2 linked regions of the Cellulophaga sp. L1A9 genome follow. The protein of the gene in region 2 binds, or shares a complex with, the protein of the main gene of each other region. Links are inferred from orthologs where the notes say so. Each region holds a gene or a part of one and is shown on either strand. Other genes may lie near its edges.

What was found.
Region 1: the proteins of GQR94_RS19380 (region 2) and uvrB are in contact, whole or in part, in a crystal structure (PDB 7EGT), measured with the Thermus thermophilus proteins. The link is inferred for Cellulophaga sp. L1A9 from one-to-one orthologs. Residues at the interface, in WP_096412145.1 of Thermus thermophilus: His654, Arg656, Phe657, Gln666, Asp668, Glu669, Lys680, Arg681, Leu682, Ser683, Lys685, Tyr686, Ala687; in WP_096411307.1 of Thermus thermophilus: Glu23, Leu25, Arg26, Asp27, Gly28, Glu29, Arg30, Phe31, Arg55, Glu326, Asp327, Phe328, Glu379, Ser382, Gln383, His398, Gly400, Arg401.

The regions. Positions count from the first base shown.
Region 1 is NZ_CP047027.1:428,830-434,240, forward strand. The notes cover bases 2,513-5,411. They hold uvrB (excinuclease ABC subunit UvrB), read left to right. Parts: upstream 2,513-2,917; coding sequence 2,918-4,906; downstream 4,907-5,411. Other genes in these bases: GQR94_RS01700 (T9SS type B sorting domain-containing protein), read left to right, coding at 2,513-2,854; GQR94_RS01710 (Hsp20/alpha crystallin family protein), read right to left, coding at 5,001-5,411. In the rest of the region: GQR94_RS01695 (ABC transporter permease), read left to right, coding at 1-21; more of GQR94_RS01700, read left to right, coding at 140-2,512. UniProt on the Escherichia coli protein: The UvrABC repair system catalyzes the recognition and processing of DNA lesions. A damage recognition complex composed of 2 UvrA and 2 UvrB subunits scans DNA for abnormalities.
Region 2 is NZ_CP047027.1:4,416,280-4,424,376, reverse strand. The notes cover bases 1,891-4,962. They hold GQR94_RS19380 (ATP-dependent helicase), read right to left. Parts: upstream 4,577-4,962; coding sequence 2,204-4,576; downstream 1,891-2,203. Other genes in these bases: GQR94_RS19375 (DsrE family protein), read left to right, coding at 4,708-4,962; GQR94_RS19385 (putative quinol monooxygenase), read right to left, coding at 1,896-2,183. In the rest of the region: GQR94_RS19395 (alkaline phosphatase), read right to left, coding at 1-1,389; GQR94_RS19390 (VOC family protein), read right to left, coding at 1,507-1,890; more of GQR94_RS19375, read left to right, coding at 4,963-5,247; GQR94_RS19370 (amidohydrolase), read left to right, coding at 5,251-6,525; GQR94_RS19365 (FMN-binding glutamate synthase family protein), read left to right, coding at 6,639-8,097. UniProt on the Escherichia coli protein: A helicase with DNA-dependent ATPase activity. Unwinds DNA duplexes with 3'-5' polarity. Translocates on single-stranded DNA with 3'-5' polarity. Initiates unwinding more efficiently from a nicked substrate than double-stranded DNA.

The sequences.
Region 1 (5,411 bases), 4.0 Mb from region 2 along the record:
TTAAAGAAAAGAGATTTGTAGTATATTGTAGCGTCTGAGAAACGCACTGAAAATGAATAATGAAGAAGTAACCAACGCTATAAAGAGTATAGTTTTGGTTACTTCTTCTACTTCATCTGAGCGATAAAAACAGCAGCAGATGAAAAAACAGTATTTTAGTTTTCTATTTTTTATTATCACGTTCTTTACTGTTACGGCACAAAGCGAAACTTCTAATTGGTACTTTGGCTTTGGTGCGGGCATCCAATTTAATGACAATGGCTCAGTAACTCCTTTAACTAACGGAAAATTAAATACCCTTGAAGGCTGTACTTCTATTTCTGATGCTAGTGGTAATTTGTTAGCCTATACTGATGGTATTACCGTGTATAATAAAAATCATGAAATAGTTCAAAATGGAAGTGGATTGCGTGGCGATCCTTCTAGTACACAGTCAGCTATTATAGTACCTAAACCACAAGACCCCAACATCTACTACATTTTTACCGTAGATACTTCTGTATATGAAACTGATCCCGATTATGGCCTCAACTATTCCGTTTTAGACATTTCACAAGATGGTGGTAATGGTGCTATTATTGAGAAAAACAAAAATCTTCTTAGCGATAGTTCTGAAAAAATTGCTGGCGTCATTAAAGACTGTTTAGAACAATCTATTTGGGTAATAACCTTGGCTTCTGAAGATGGTTCCGTAGGTTTTTTTAATACCTATCATTGTTATGAAGTAAGCGCCGCAGGGATAAATACCAATGCTGTAAAAAACACTTTTCCGGACTTGTTACTTAGTGATCCAAGAGGTTACTTAAAACTATCTTCTGATGGTTCTAAAATGGTAAGTGCAAATGCCTATGACGGATTGTTTGTTTATGACTTTGACCCAAAAACTGGTATCCTTAGTAATCAACTACAAGTAACCGTTCCTGCTCCAAATACAATCTCTTACGGAGTAGAATTTTCTACGGAAGGTCAATACTTATATGTAAATACGTTCAATGATGAAGAGTTAAGTAGCGCTTCATTAATTCAATATGATCTTTATGCTTCCAATATTTCTGGTTCTGCTGTGGTAATAGACGAAAGAGAAGCGTATAGAGGTGCTTTACAAATGGCTGAAAATGGTAAAATATACCGTACGAACCCCAAAAGTTACGAAGAAGGAGTTTCTTTTTTAAGCGTTATTAACACTCCTAGCGCCAAAGGTGCTGCAGCAAACTATGTACATAATGCTGTTTCTTTGAATGGAAAAATTGCCATGCAAGGTTTGCCTCCTTTTATTCAATCGTTTTTTAATAAGATCGATTTAATTAAAAACCCTGATGGCACTACGAGTACTACATTAACTGTTTGTGAAAATGAATCCTTTATCCTAGAAGCCGATGATTACCCAGGAGCTACCTATCAATGGCAGAAAGATGGGACTCCTATTACCAACCCTGATCGTTATTTTTTAGAAATAAAAAATGCCTCTTTAACAGATGCAGGCAAATACAAATTAGAAATAACTTTAGCAGACCCAAAAGAATGTCCAATTATCGGAGAATCTACCCTCATCATAAACCCTGCTCCAATTCTAGAAATTTTACAGATTATTCAATGTGATATTGATGAAAATGATCCTGCAGATGGAATTACCTCTTTAAATTTAGAACAATCCTATAGCGCTCAAATATATCCTGAAGATTACGTATTTACTTTTTATGAGAGTAGTACCGCTTTAGCGAACAATGAAGCAATTAACAACCCTATAGGCTATAGAAATATCGTTCCTTTCAATCAAACACTTTATTACACCGTTACGAATGAATTTGGATGCTCTAGCCAAGGAATATTAGAGATTATCGTACAAGCAACTACAATAAACACCAATGTTAAAAGTCCGTTTTACACCTGCCAGACGAACCCTAACGAAACGATTATTGAAGGAATTTTTGATTTGGATGAAATTCGGTTCAACAGTTACACCTCCATCGATGCTACTTTCTACACCTCTTTAAATGATGCTTCACTGGAACAAAATGCGGTTTCAGGAACGCTTACAACACCATCTACTGATCTTTATGTTCGTCTTGAAAAAAATAATGAATGCCAAGGTGTAGAAGCTATCAAATTAATAGTTCACCCAACGCCATCGTTCACTTTTCCTGCAGAACATTATGTCTGTACTGATGGAACGCCTTTAGTCTTAAATGCCCCTACGGGATATGATAGTTATAATTGGGTAAAAATAGCACCTAATGCTGAAACTCAAATTAGCAATACTTCTGCAGTAACCATTTCTGAACCAGGTAATTTTAAATTAGAATTAGGATATTCATATACCACAAATGGCGAAACAACTAATTGCACAAACAGTGTAGATTTCCGTGTTATGCCCTCCAACCAAGCATTGATAAAAAGTATCGTGATAAAAGATATTTCCGACTATAATACCGTGGAAATACTTATTTCTGGAGATGGAGATTATGAATATTCCATGGATGGAATTACCTATCAAGACCATCCTAAATTCTTAGATATAGCACCAGGTTTAGCTACTGTTTATGTTCAAGATAAAAGAGGCTGCGGAATTACGACCGAAGAAATTTCCATTATAGGGTATCCTAAATTTTTCTCTCCAAATGGAGATGGAACAAATGACTATTGGCAAATAATTGGGGCTAATGAGCAGTTTCAAACGGATAGCAAAATAACTATTTTTGATCGTTATGGAACCTTAATAGCCACTACCACTCCTACAAGCGAAGGTTGGAATGGCGATGCGAATGGAAAAAGTTTACCCGCGTCTGATTATTGGTTTAAAGTAAATCTTGAAGACGGTAGAGTTTTTACGGGGCACTTTGCTTTGAAACGATAAATTGAGTTAAAAATAAGAGCAACTGTGACTCTTTATTTAAGCTTCCTTTCGTAATTTTATAGGATGAAATTTAAGGTCGTATCAGAATTCAAACCTACTGGAGATCAGCCTAGTGCTATAAAACAACTCGTTGAAGGTATAAACACTGAAGAAAAATATCAAACTTTATTGGGTGTTACGGGTTCAGGTAAAACATTTACTGTTGCCAACGTCATTGAAACTGTTCAGAAACCAACACTCGTTTTAGCGCATAATAAAACTCTTGCTGCACAATTATACTCTGAATTCAAACAGTTTTTCCCTGAAAATGCGGTAGAATATTTTGTATCCTATTATGATTACTATCAGCCAGAAGCTTATATTCCTTCATCCGGACTTTACATTGAAAAAGATTTATCTATCAATGAAGACATTGAAAAACTTCGCTTAAGCACTACTTCTTCTTTATTATCAGGAAGGCGTGACGTTATCGTTGTAGCATCTGTGTCTTGCTTATATGGTATAGGAAACCCTGTGGAATTTCAGAAGAACGTTATTTCTGTACATAAAGATCAAGTAATTTCTAGAACAAAATTCCTTCATCAATTGGTGCAAAGTTTATATTCTAGAACTACAGCTGATTTTAGAAATGGAAATTTTAGAGTAAAGGGAGATGTGGTCGATGTATTCCCAAGTTATGCAGATCACGCATTCCGTATTCACTTTTTTGGAGATGAGATCGAGGAAATTGAAGCTTTTGACCCTTTAAAAAACACAAAATTAGAGAGTTATGAGAACCTGAATATCTATCCTGCAAATATGTTTGTGACTTCTCCTGATATCTTACAAAATGCTATTCACCATATTCAGGATGATTTAGTAAAACAGCTTGATTTTTTTAAAGAAGTAGGCAAACCTCTAGAAGCTAAGCGACTAGAAGAACGCACTAATTTTGATTTAGAAATGATTCGCGAATTAGGTTATTGTTCTGGTATTGAAAACTATTCGCGCTATTTAGACGGGAGAGAGCCTGGAACTAGACCTTTCTGTTTATTAGACTATTTTCCAGACGATTATTTAATGGTGGTCGATGAAAGTCACGTAACCATTTCGCAAGTACACGCCATGTATGGGGGTGACCGGTCCAGAAAAGAGAACTTAGTGGAGTATGGATTTAGATTGCCTGCTGCAATGGATAACAGGCCTCTTAAGTTTGAGGAGTTTGAAGCCTTACAAAATCAAGTTATTTTTGTGAGTGCTACTCCCGCCGATTATGAATTACAGTTAAGTGATGGTGTTTTCGTAGAACAGATTATTAGACCTACAGGGCTTTTAGATCCCATTATTGAGGTTCGTCCTAGTTTAAATCAAATTGATGATTTAGTGGAAGAAATACATCAGCGGAATGAAAAAGATGAACGTACTTTAGTTACAACACTTACTAAGCGTATGGCCGAAGAATTAGCGAAATACTTGGATCGTATCAATGTACGCTGCCGTTATATTCATAGTGACGTAGATACTCTTGAGCGTGTTGAAATCATGCAAAATTTAAGAAAAGGTATCTTTGATGTCCTGATTGGAGTAAACCTATTACGTGAAGGCTTAGATTTACCAGAAGTATCCTTAGTTGCTATTTTAGATGCGGATAAAGAAGGGTTCCTACGTAGTAATCGCTCTTTAACCCAAACGGTGGGTAGAGCGGCTAGAAACTTAAATGGTAAAGCGATAATGTATGCGGATAAAATAACAAAAAGCATGCAGCAAACTATTGATGATACAAACTACCGAAGAGAAAAGCAAATAGCTTACAATACCAAACACAATATGGTACCTAAAGCTTTGAATAAAAGTTTAGATAGCGTCTTAGCAAAAAACTCGGTATCTACATACCATTTTGAAAAGGAAGTAGCAAGAGCTGCTGAACCTGATTTGGATTATTTAACCAAAGAACAAATTGAAAAAATGATTCGTGAAAAACGAAAAGATATGGAAAAAGCAGCAAAAGAATTAGACTTTATGCAAGCTGCCAAACTACGTGACGAAATAAAAATGCTACAGAAACAGGAATAAAAAAAGCGCCTCGGAAAACTACCGAAGCGCTTTGAACTAACCAACTTAAACCAACCATTATGAAAACCTCTCGGTCTACACAATGCATTCTGCATTACGCCAATTCTATTAATCTTTTTGGCTTTGGTAATGCTTCTTCTTTTTTCGGAAGATTAAAACTTAATATTCCATTTTCGTAATTTGCATTAATAGCATCTTTATTTACCGAATCTGGTAAGGTAAATGCTCTTTTAAAAGATGAAAAAGAATACTCTTTCCTAGTGTATTTTACTTTATTCACTTCTTTCTCATCTGAAGCTTCTTCTTTACTTTCAAATGAAACAGTTAATAAATCATTATCGATTTCAATTTTAAAATCTTCTTTTTTTCTTCCTGGAGCTACTAATTCCAAAACAAAAGAAGTATCATCTTCTCTGATATTAACTGCAGGTCCTTTAGCATTTAATACTTCTGCTCCACCAAACCAATCTGGCTTGAATATTTCATTCATTAATGCTGGAATTGA
Region 2 (8,097 bases):
TGTATCTCCGGCTAAAGTAATTATTTTTTTTCCGTTTAAGGCTTGGTAGATTTGCTCTCTATCTCCTGGATACCCATCCCAGGCATCTAAATTATAAGGCACCGTAATTAAAACACTTGCTTTCTCTGCGTCCGTTAGGCTCGGGTCATTGTTTTGCATTCTTACTTTTATCGTTACAAGCTCCGTAAGTATTTCTGCGAAATTATCAGCACCAAAAGCAGTAAGCATCGCAATAGGGATTTCCATTTGCCCCATTAAAACCTGTTGCCCTAATACCTGCCATGGGTTGGTGTTACTTGCTAACTCACTTAATAACCAATCTTTTTGAGTCGTTCCTAAAATACTTCTAGAAGCTTCATTCAAATCCTGTTCTAAAGCTACTGTGTCTAAACCAGTAGCGGTAAAATAGTTGCCTATGCTTAATTGTTTGTCTCTACCAATAAGTCGAGTATCTAACATAATCATATTTACAAGATTTCCAATATTTATGGTTCTGTATATTAAACTGTTATTGTTTTTATCTTGTCTTGAAAAAGGTAAGTATTCACTATACGCTTGTAATGCATTTTGTTTTCTTACTTCAAAACTTCCTTCTGTGGCTTCATCATGGTTCTCTGCGCCATTTTTATACGTGTCATTGGCAATTTCATGATCATCCCAAATACATATAAAAGGCTTTTTCTGATGCGCCAACTGCAAATCGGCATCAGAGCGGTATTGTTTGTATCTAATTCTGTAATCTTCTAATGTTATAATTTCATTTGCAGGTTCATGCTGGCGGTTTAAAGAGGCATTTTCTACTGTAGCACCATAACCTCCAGCACCATATTCGTAAAAATAATCACCTAAATGTACAATGACATCAGCATCTGAATTGGCCATCGCATCATAAGCGTTAAATAAACCAGCTTGGTAATTAGAACAAGAACATACTGCAAGTTTTACGGAAGATGCTTCTTTAGGAAGTGTAATGGTTTCGCCAACAACAGAGATGGCATTCTCTGTGACATTAGCAAACCTGTAGTACAGCTTTAAATTTTCCTCTAATTCTGTAAGCTCAATAGCAAGCGTATTATCTCTAGAGGCTTCCGTAGTGATTTTTCCACTTCTCAATACCGATGAAAAACTAGCCTCTGTAGCTACTTCCCATATAATTTCTGAATTTGCAGAAGCGTAGCGTGTCCATAAAAGGACAGATGAACTGCTTGGATCAAAACTCGCAATTCCCTGATTAAAGTTTTTAATAGTTAATTGCGTAGTATCTAATTCTGATACCGTAAGATCATCATCATTTTTACAGCTTATAAAATTAGGAGCTAAAATAATTCCTCCTGAAGCTAGTAAGGTTCTTTGAATAAATTTTCTTCTCGTAGTGTTCTTGGTTGACATAAATAGTAAAATTTTTATCAAAAATGATACTATTATATAACTCTATGGTTAGTTAAACTTTATGGAATTGTTACCGTAATGATTTGACCCAGTTGGAGCGAAATTGTGCTGTATAATTTAGTGCTCATATATTTCTAAAGGCAAATTATCGGGGTCTGCAAAGAAGGTAAATTTCTTTCCGGTATGTTCGTCTATCTTGATTGCCTCGGTGAGTACTCCTTTTAAATTTAGCGCTTTTACAGTACTTGTGATATCTTCTACTTCAAAAGCTAAATGCCGTAATCCACGTGCTTCAGGATAAGATGGTCTTGAAGGAGCTTCAGGGAATGAAAATAACTCAATGCAATAGTGATCGCCAATGGCAAGGTCTAATTTATAAGAATTTCTTTCTTCCCGATACACTTCTTGAAGAATTCTTAAACCCAAAATCTCCGAATAAAACTGCTTAGATTTTTTATAATCAGAACAGATAATAGCTACATGGTGGATCCCTTTAAACATCTTACTTAGAGTATGGTTGTTTTTACCAATGCAGCTTCAGATGCTAACTTATTTTCCAATAAGGCATTTAATGCTTTTATATAGGATGTTTGATTATGGAAATCTAATGCTTTTTGATCTCTCCAAATTTCATAAAAAACAAAGGTGCTTTCCTCATCTATACCTTGATGTAAATCATACCGGATACACCCCTCTTCCTTTAAGGTTTGTACGACTAAGTTTTGTAAAATAGCTTTTACTTCTTCCTGATGCTCAGGTTTACTTTTTATATGAACACTTAAGTATATTTTCATAACAGTATATTGCGTTATTTTTAACCAATTACTTCTAGCTTAGCAAAACGTAGAAGAAGTTTTTTTATTCCTGCGCCATCAAACTGTATCTCAGCTTTACGATCATTACCAATACCTTCTATTTTCACAACAGTACCACGGCCAAAACGGGTATGGTTAATTAAGCTACCTTCTGCAAGATTTGGGTCTACCGTATTTGTGTTACCGATAGGTTGTGCTAATTCTGGTTTTAGTTTTCTAAGTTTTCTAAGCTGATTTTCATTTGGCTTTGCGGTACTTGGTGGAATACCACTGGTAGGTTTAATTTGACGAAGTCTACTTTTATCTACTTCTCCGAAGATATCCGTATCCATCATAGATTTGTAGCGGTATCCTGGTTTGTCAACAGGGGTTAAGTTTTCGATATATTTTTCATCTATTTCTTCTAAGAACCTGCTGGGTTCGGCATCAATTAATTTACCCCAACGGTACCTGTTTTGAGTATACGTTAAATACGCTTGTTTTTCTGCTCTTGTAATGGCTACATAGAACAACCTTCGCTCCTCTTCCAGCTCACTACGGGTACTCATACTCATTCCAGAAGGGAATAAGTCTTCTTCCATTCCAACAATATATACATGAGGGAATTCAAGTCCTTTTGCCAAGTGAATAGTCATTAATGCAACCCGATCATCATCACCCGTATCATTATCTAAATCTGTAGCTAAAGCAACATCTTCAAGAAACTCACTAATATTTCCAGTCGCATCTACAACTTCTTTTTGTCCTTCAACAAAATCTTTTATACCGTTTAAAAGCTCCTCAATATTGTCCATTTTGGCAATTCCTTCAGGTGTACCATCTTTTTTAAACTCTAAAAGAATTCCCGTTTTTTTAGCTACGTGTTCTGATATTTCAAAAGCATTAACCGTTTCATTCATGATTTGGAAACTCTTAATCATGTTAGTGAAATCTACTAATTTTCTTTTGGTACCAGCATTAATTTTTAGGTTTATTCGTTCTAAATTTTCAATTACCTCAAAAATAGATCGCCCATAATGATTTGCTGCAACAGTCAATTTATCTAAAGTGCTCATTCCTATTCCTCGAGCAGGAAAATTTATGACCCGTTTTAATGCTTCTTCGTCTTTAGGATTAATAACCAATCGCAAATAAGAAAGAACATCTTTAATTTCTTTTCTCTGGTAGAAGGATAAACCGCCATAAATACGGTAAGGGATATCACGTTTACGCAAAGCATCTTCTATAGCTCTTGATTGTGAGTTGGTACGATAAAGAACGGCAAAGCTTCCATTAGACATCTGGTGTTGCATGCGGTTTTCAAAAATGGAACCCGCAACAAATCTACCTTCTTCAGCATCAGTTGTACTTCTGTGAATTTTTATTGCAGGACCATCATCATTATCCGTCCAAACGACTTTTTCTAGCTGATTTGTATTTTTTGCGATAATAGAATTTGCAGCATTTACAATATTTCGCGTAGATCGATAATTTTGTTCCAGACGATACATCACTACATTATCATAATCTTTTTGGAAATTTAATATATTGCTAATATTGGCACCACGGAAAGAATAGATACTTTGTGCATCATCACCTACCACACAAATATTCTGAAACTTATCAGATAAGGCCTTAATAATTAAATACTGAGAGTGGTTTGTATCTTGGTACTCATCTACTAAAATATATCTAAAACGTTCTTGGTACTTCGCTAAAACTTCAGGAAATTTATTTAGTAACTCATTGGTTCTTAATAATAAATCATCAAAATCCATAGCTCCAGCTTTAAAACATCGATCTACATAGTTTTGGTAGATGTCTCCCATTCTAGGACGTTTCGCCATCGCATCAGCCTCTTGTAATTCGGCATCATTAAAATAGGCTCTAACTGTAATTAAACTGTTTTTATAAGATGATATTCTATTTTGGACTTGCTTGTATTTATAGACATCTTTATCAAGTCCCATTTCTTTAATAATGGATGCAATTAAACGCTGAGAATCTTGCGTATCATAAATTGTAAAATTACTTGGGTACCCCAGTTTATCCCCATCATAACGTAATAATCTGGCAAAAACAGAGTGGAAAGTTCCCATCATCAAGTTTTTTGCTTCAGTATTTCCTACAATAGCAGCAATCCTAGCTTTCATTTCACGGGCTGCTTTGTTGGTGAAAGTAAGTGCTAAAATATTAAATGAGTCTATTCCTAAACTCATTAGATAAGCAATTCGGTAGGTTAATACACGTGTTTTTCCTGATCCTGCACCAGCAATCACAATTAACGGTCCATCTTTATGTAAAACTGGTGCTCGTTGAGCATCATTTAATTGATTTATATATTTTTCCAACTGTTTTTTATTTGATTTTTTTGGAACGGTGAATTTAACCATAATTGCCAGCATACTAAAATGATGCTTCTAATAATTATAAACAAAAAGTTATGTGTTAAAATCAATTTTGAATATATTTGAAGAAAAGAAGCAATTTACTTCATTTAATTCAACAGTTTATTTAAATCGCAATGAAATCAATACTAAATTCTGTAATTCTATCTATTATTCTTTTAAATTTAAGTTTTGGACAAGAAAAATCTGCAGGACCAATAATCAAAGAGTTTGGAGCAGTCTATAAAGTAGAAAATCCTGACTTTAAAGTGGATGTTACACAAGAATTTAAGGCTGTTTTTGATGTGAGTAATAGTCCCGAAGAGCAAGATAAAATTAATCCTTATATAGAAACTGGGGCTCGTTTTTTAAATATGCATGCCCAAGCGGGAATTCCTGAAAATCAGATTAAAGCAGCTTTAGTCATTCATGGATCTGCAACGAAAGATGTATTAACAGATGCTGCTTATGAAAAAAGATATGGTATTAAAAATCCTAATTTACACTTAATAAAAGCATTAATTGCGGCAGATGTTCAAGTAATTTTTTGTGGACAATCGGCTAATTCTAGGAAAATAGAAAGAAAAGAAATGATTAGCGGTATTCAGCTTTCATTATCTGCTATGACTGCACTTATTTCCTTACAGAATGATAATTATAGACTAATTAAATTTTAATATATGAATAAACTAGTACTCAAAGCTTTTCTGCTTTTCGGATTTTGTGCATTTGCCCAAAATACGGTTTCAGAGAAAGATTTTAACTCCGTTGAAAAAAAAATAATTGATTGGCGTAGAGATTTTCATCAATATCCTGAGCTTTCAAATAGGGAGTTTAAAACTGCAGAAAAAATAGCGAAACATTTAAAATCCATAGGTATTGAGGTACAAACGGGAGTTGCAAAAACGGGTGTAGTTGGTATCTTAAAAGGAAATAAACCAGGGAAAGTGGTTGCTTTACGAGCAGATATAGATGGTTTACCTGTTACAGAACGTAATGATTTAGCATATAAATCTAATGAAGTAGGCGATTTTGCTGGTGAACAGGTTGGAGTGATGCATGCTTGTGGTCATGATACTCATATTGCCATCTTAATGGGAGTTGCAGAAGTTTTATCAAAAAACAAGGATAAAATAAAAGGCACTATAAAATTTATTTTTCAACCCGCAGAAGAAGGTCCGCCTCCAGGAGAAGAAGGAGGAGCGGCGTTAATGATTAAAGAAGGTGTTTTAAAAAATCCAGATGTAGATGTTATTTTTGGCTTACATATAAATTCAGCTACGCCCGTAGGTACCATCCGTTATAAGTCAGGTGGGACTATGGCTGCTGCACAATGGTTTGAAATTAAAGTTAAAGGAAAGCAAAGTCACGGTTCACAACCATGGTCTGGCGTTGATCCTATATTAATTAGTGCAAAAATAATTGATGGATTACAAACTATTATCAGCCGAGAAGTAGATTTAACGAATGAAGCAGCAGTAATTACAGTAGGAAAAATTACCAGTGGTGTACGTTTTAATATTATTCCTGAAAGTGCGAATATGATAGGTACTATTAGAACGTTGGATTATGATATGCAAAAACTTATCAACCGTAGAATGGAAGAAATGGTTCCTGCAATTGCTAAGACATATGGTGGTGATGCTACTATTAATATCACAAATAGTACAGCAATCACATATAATGATCCAGATTTAGTATTGCAAATGGTGCCTTCTATGGAAAAAGTAGCGGGTAAAGAGAATGTACAAGTTCAGAAAGCAGTAACTGGCGCCGAAGATTTTTCTTATTTTCAAGAAAAAGTCCCTGGCTTCTATTTCTTTTTAGGAGGTATGACTCCAGGAAATACAGAAGCTTTTCCTCATCATACACCTGATTTTAAAATAGATGATAGTGGTATGCTTTTAGGGGTTAAAACCTTAACAGCGATGAGCATAGACTATCTAAATAAATAATAAATAAGCATCTTACGCTATTTTCGAGTTCAATTTTAATAATAATTAATTTTGAACTCGTTTTTTTTTATAGGTTTGTTATCTATATTAATTTTATTTGAAACGTTCAGTACATGATTGATTTTTTTACAAATATTCCGTGGTATGTATGGCTATTGCTGATTATTCTTGTTATTGCTATTCGAGATGTTTTTTTTCAAAAAGCACATACAATTTCACACAACTTCCCCATTGTAGGACATATTAGATATTGGCTAGAGAGTATTGGACCAGAAATGCGCCAGTATTTTGTTTCGAATAACAGAGAAGAATTACCCTTTAACCGTATTGAACGTGGGTGGATTTACGCTTCTGCTAAGAACGAGAATAATTATGAAGGTTTTGGTACGGATAGAGATATTTATGCGCACCAATATATCTTCGTGAAAAATCAGATGATGGCGTATGAAGTACCAGAAAACCATCCTAATATAGAAGATAAAAGTTTTATTCCTTGTGCCAAGGTAATTGGTGCCTACAACAAGCGTAGAAAACCATACCGACCTGCATCTGTCATTAACGTATCAGCCATGAGTTTTGGCTCACTTTCTGCAGCGGCGGTGTCGGCTATGAATAAAGGAGTTGGCTTAGCAGGTGCTTATCATAACACAGGCGAAGGTGGACTATCCCCGTACCACAAACAAGGTGGTGATGTTGTTTTTCACTTTGGTACAGGATATTTTGGTGTTCGTAGTGATGAAGGAAGCTTGTCTATAGAAAAGCTAAAAAAACTCGTTGCAGATAATCCGTGTATAAAAGCGATTGAGATTAAGCTGTCTCAAGGTGCTAAACCAGGAAAAGGGGGTGTTTTGCCAGGTGCAAAAATAACACCCGAACTAGCAGAAATTAGAGGTGTAGAAGTAGGTAAAGATGTATTATCTCCTGCGACCCACAAAGCATTTAAGTCTGTACCTGAATTATTACAGTTAATTGAAAAAATAGCAGAAGAAACAGGTTTACCTGTTGGGATAAAGGGAGCTATTGGAAAATTAGACCAATGGGAAGAATTGGCAGATGTCATGAAAAAAACAGGCAAAGGTCCTGATTTTATTACGGTTGATGGTGGTGAAGGTGGTACAGGTGCTGCTCCTCCAAGTTTTGCCGATCATGTATCTTTACCTTGGGTATATGGTTTCTCTAGTGTTTATAAAGTATTCTTGAATAGGGATTTAACCGATAGGATTGTGTTTATTGGTAGTGGTAAATTAGGTTTTCCGGCTAAAGCAGCTATGGCCTTTGCTATGGGCGCAGATTGTATTAATGTTGCCCGTGAGGCAATGATGAGTATTGGTTGTATCCAAGCACAGGTATGTCATACAAATCGCTGTCCTACTGGTATAGCAACACAAAGCAAATGGTTACAAAACGGAATAGATATTTCGTTGAAATCAGAACGTTTGGCACAATATTTCAAAACATTTAGAAAAGAATTTTTAGAAATTACACATGCTGCAGGTTATGAACATCCATGTCAGTTTCATATGGAAGATATTCAAGTGAATGTAGATGATACCGATTTAAATAGAGATTTAA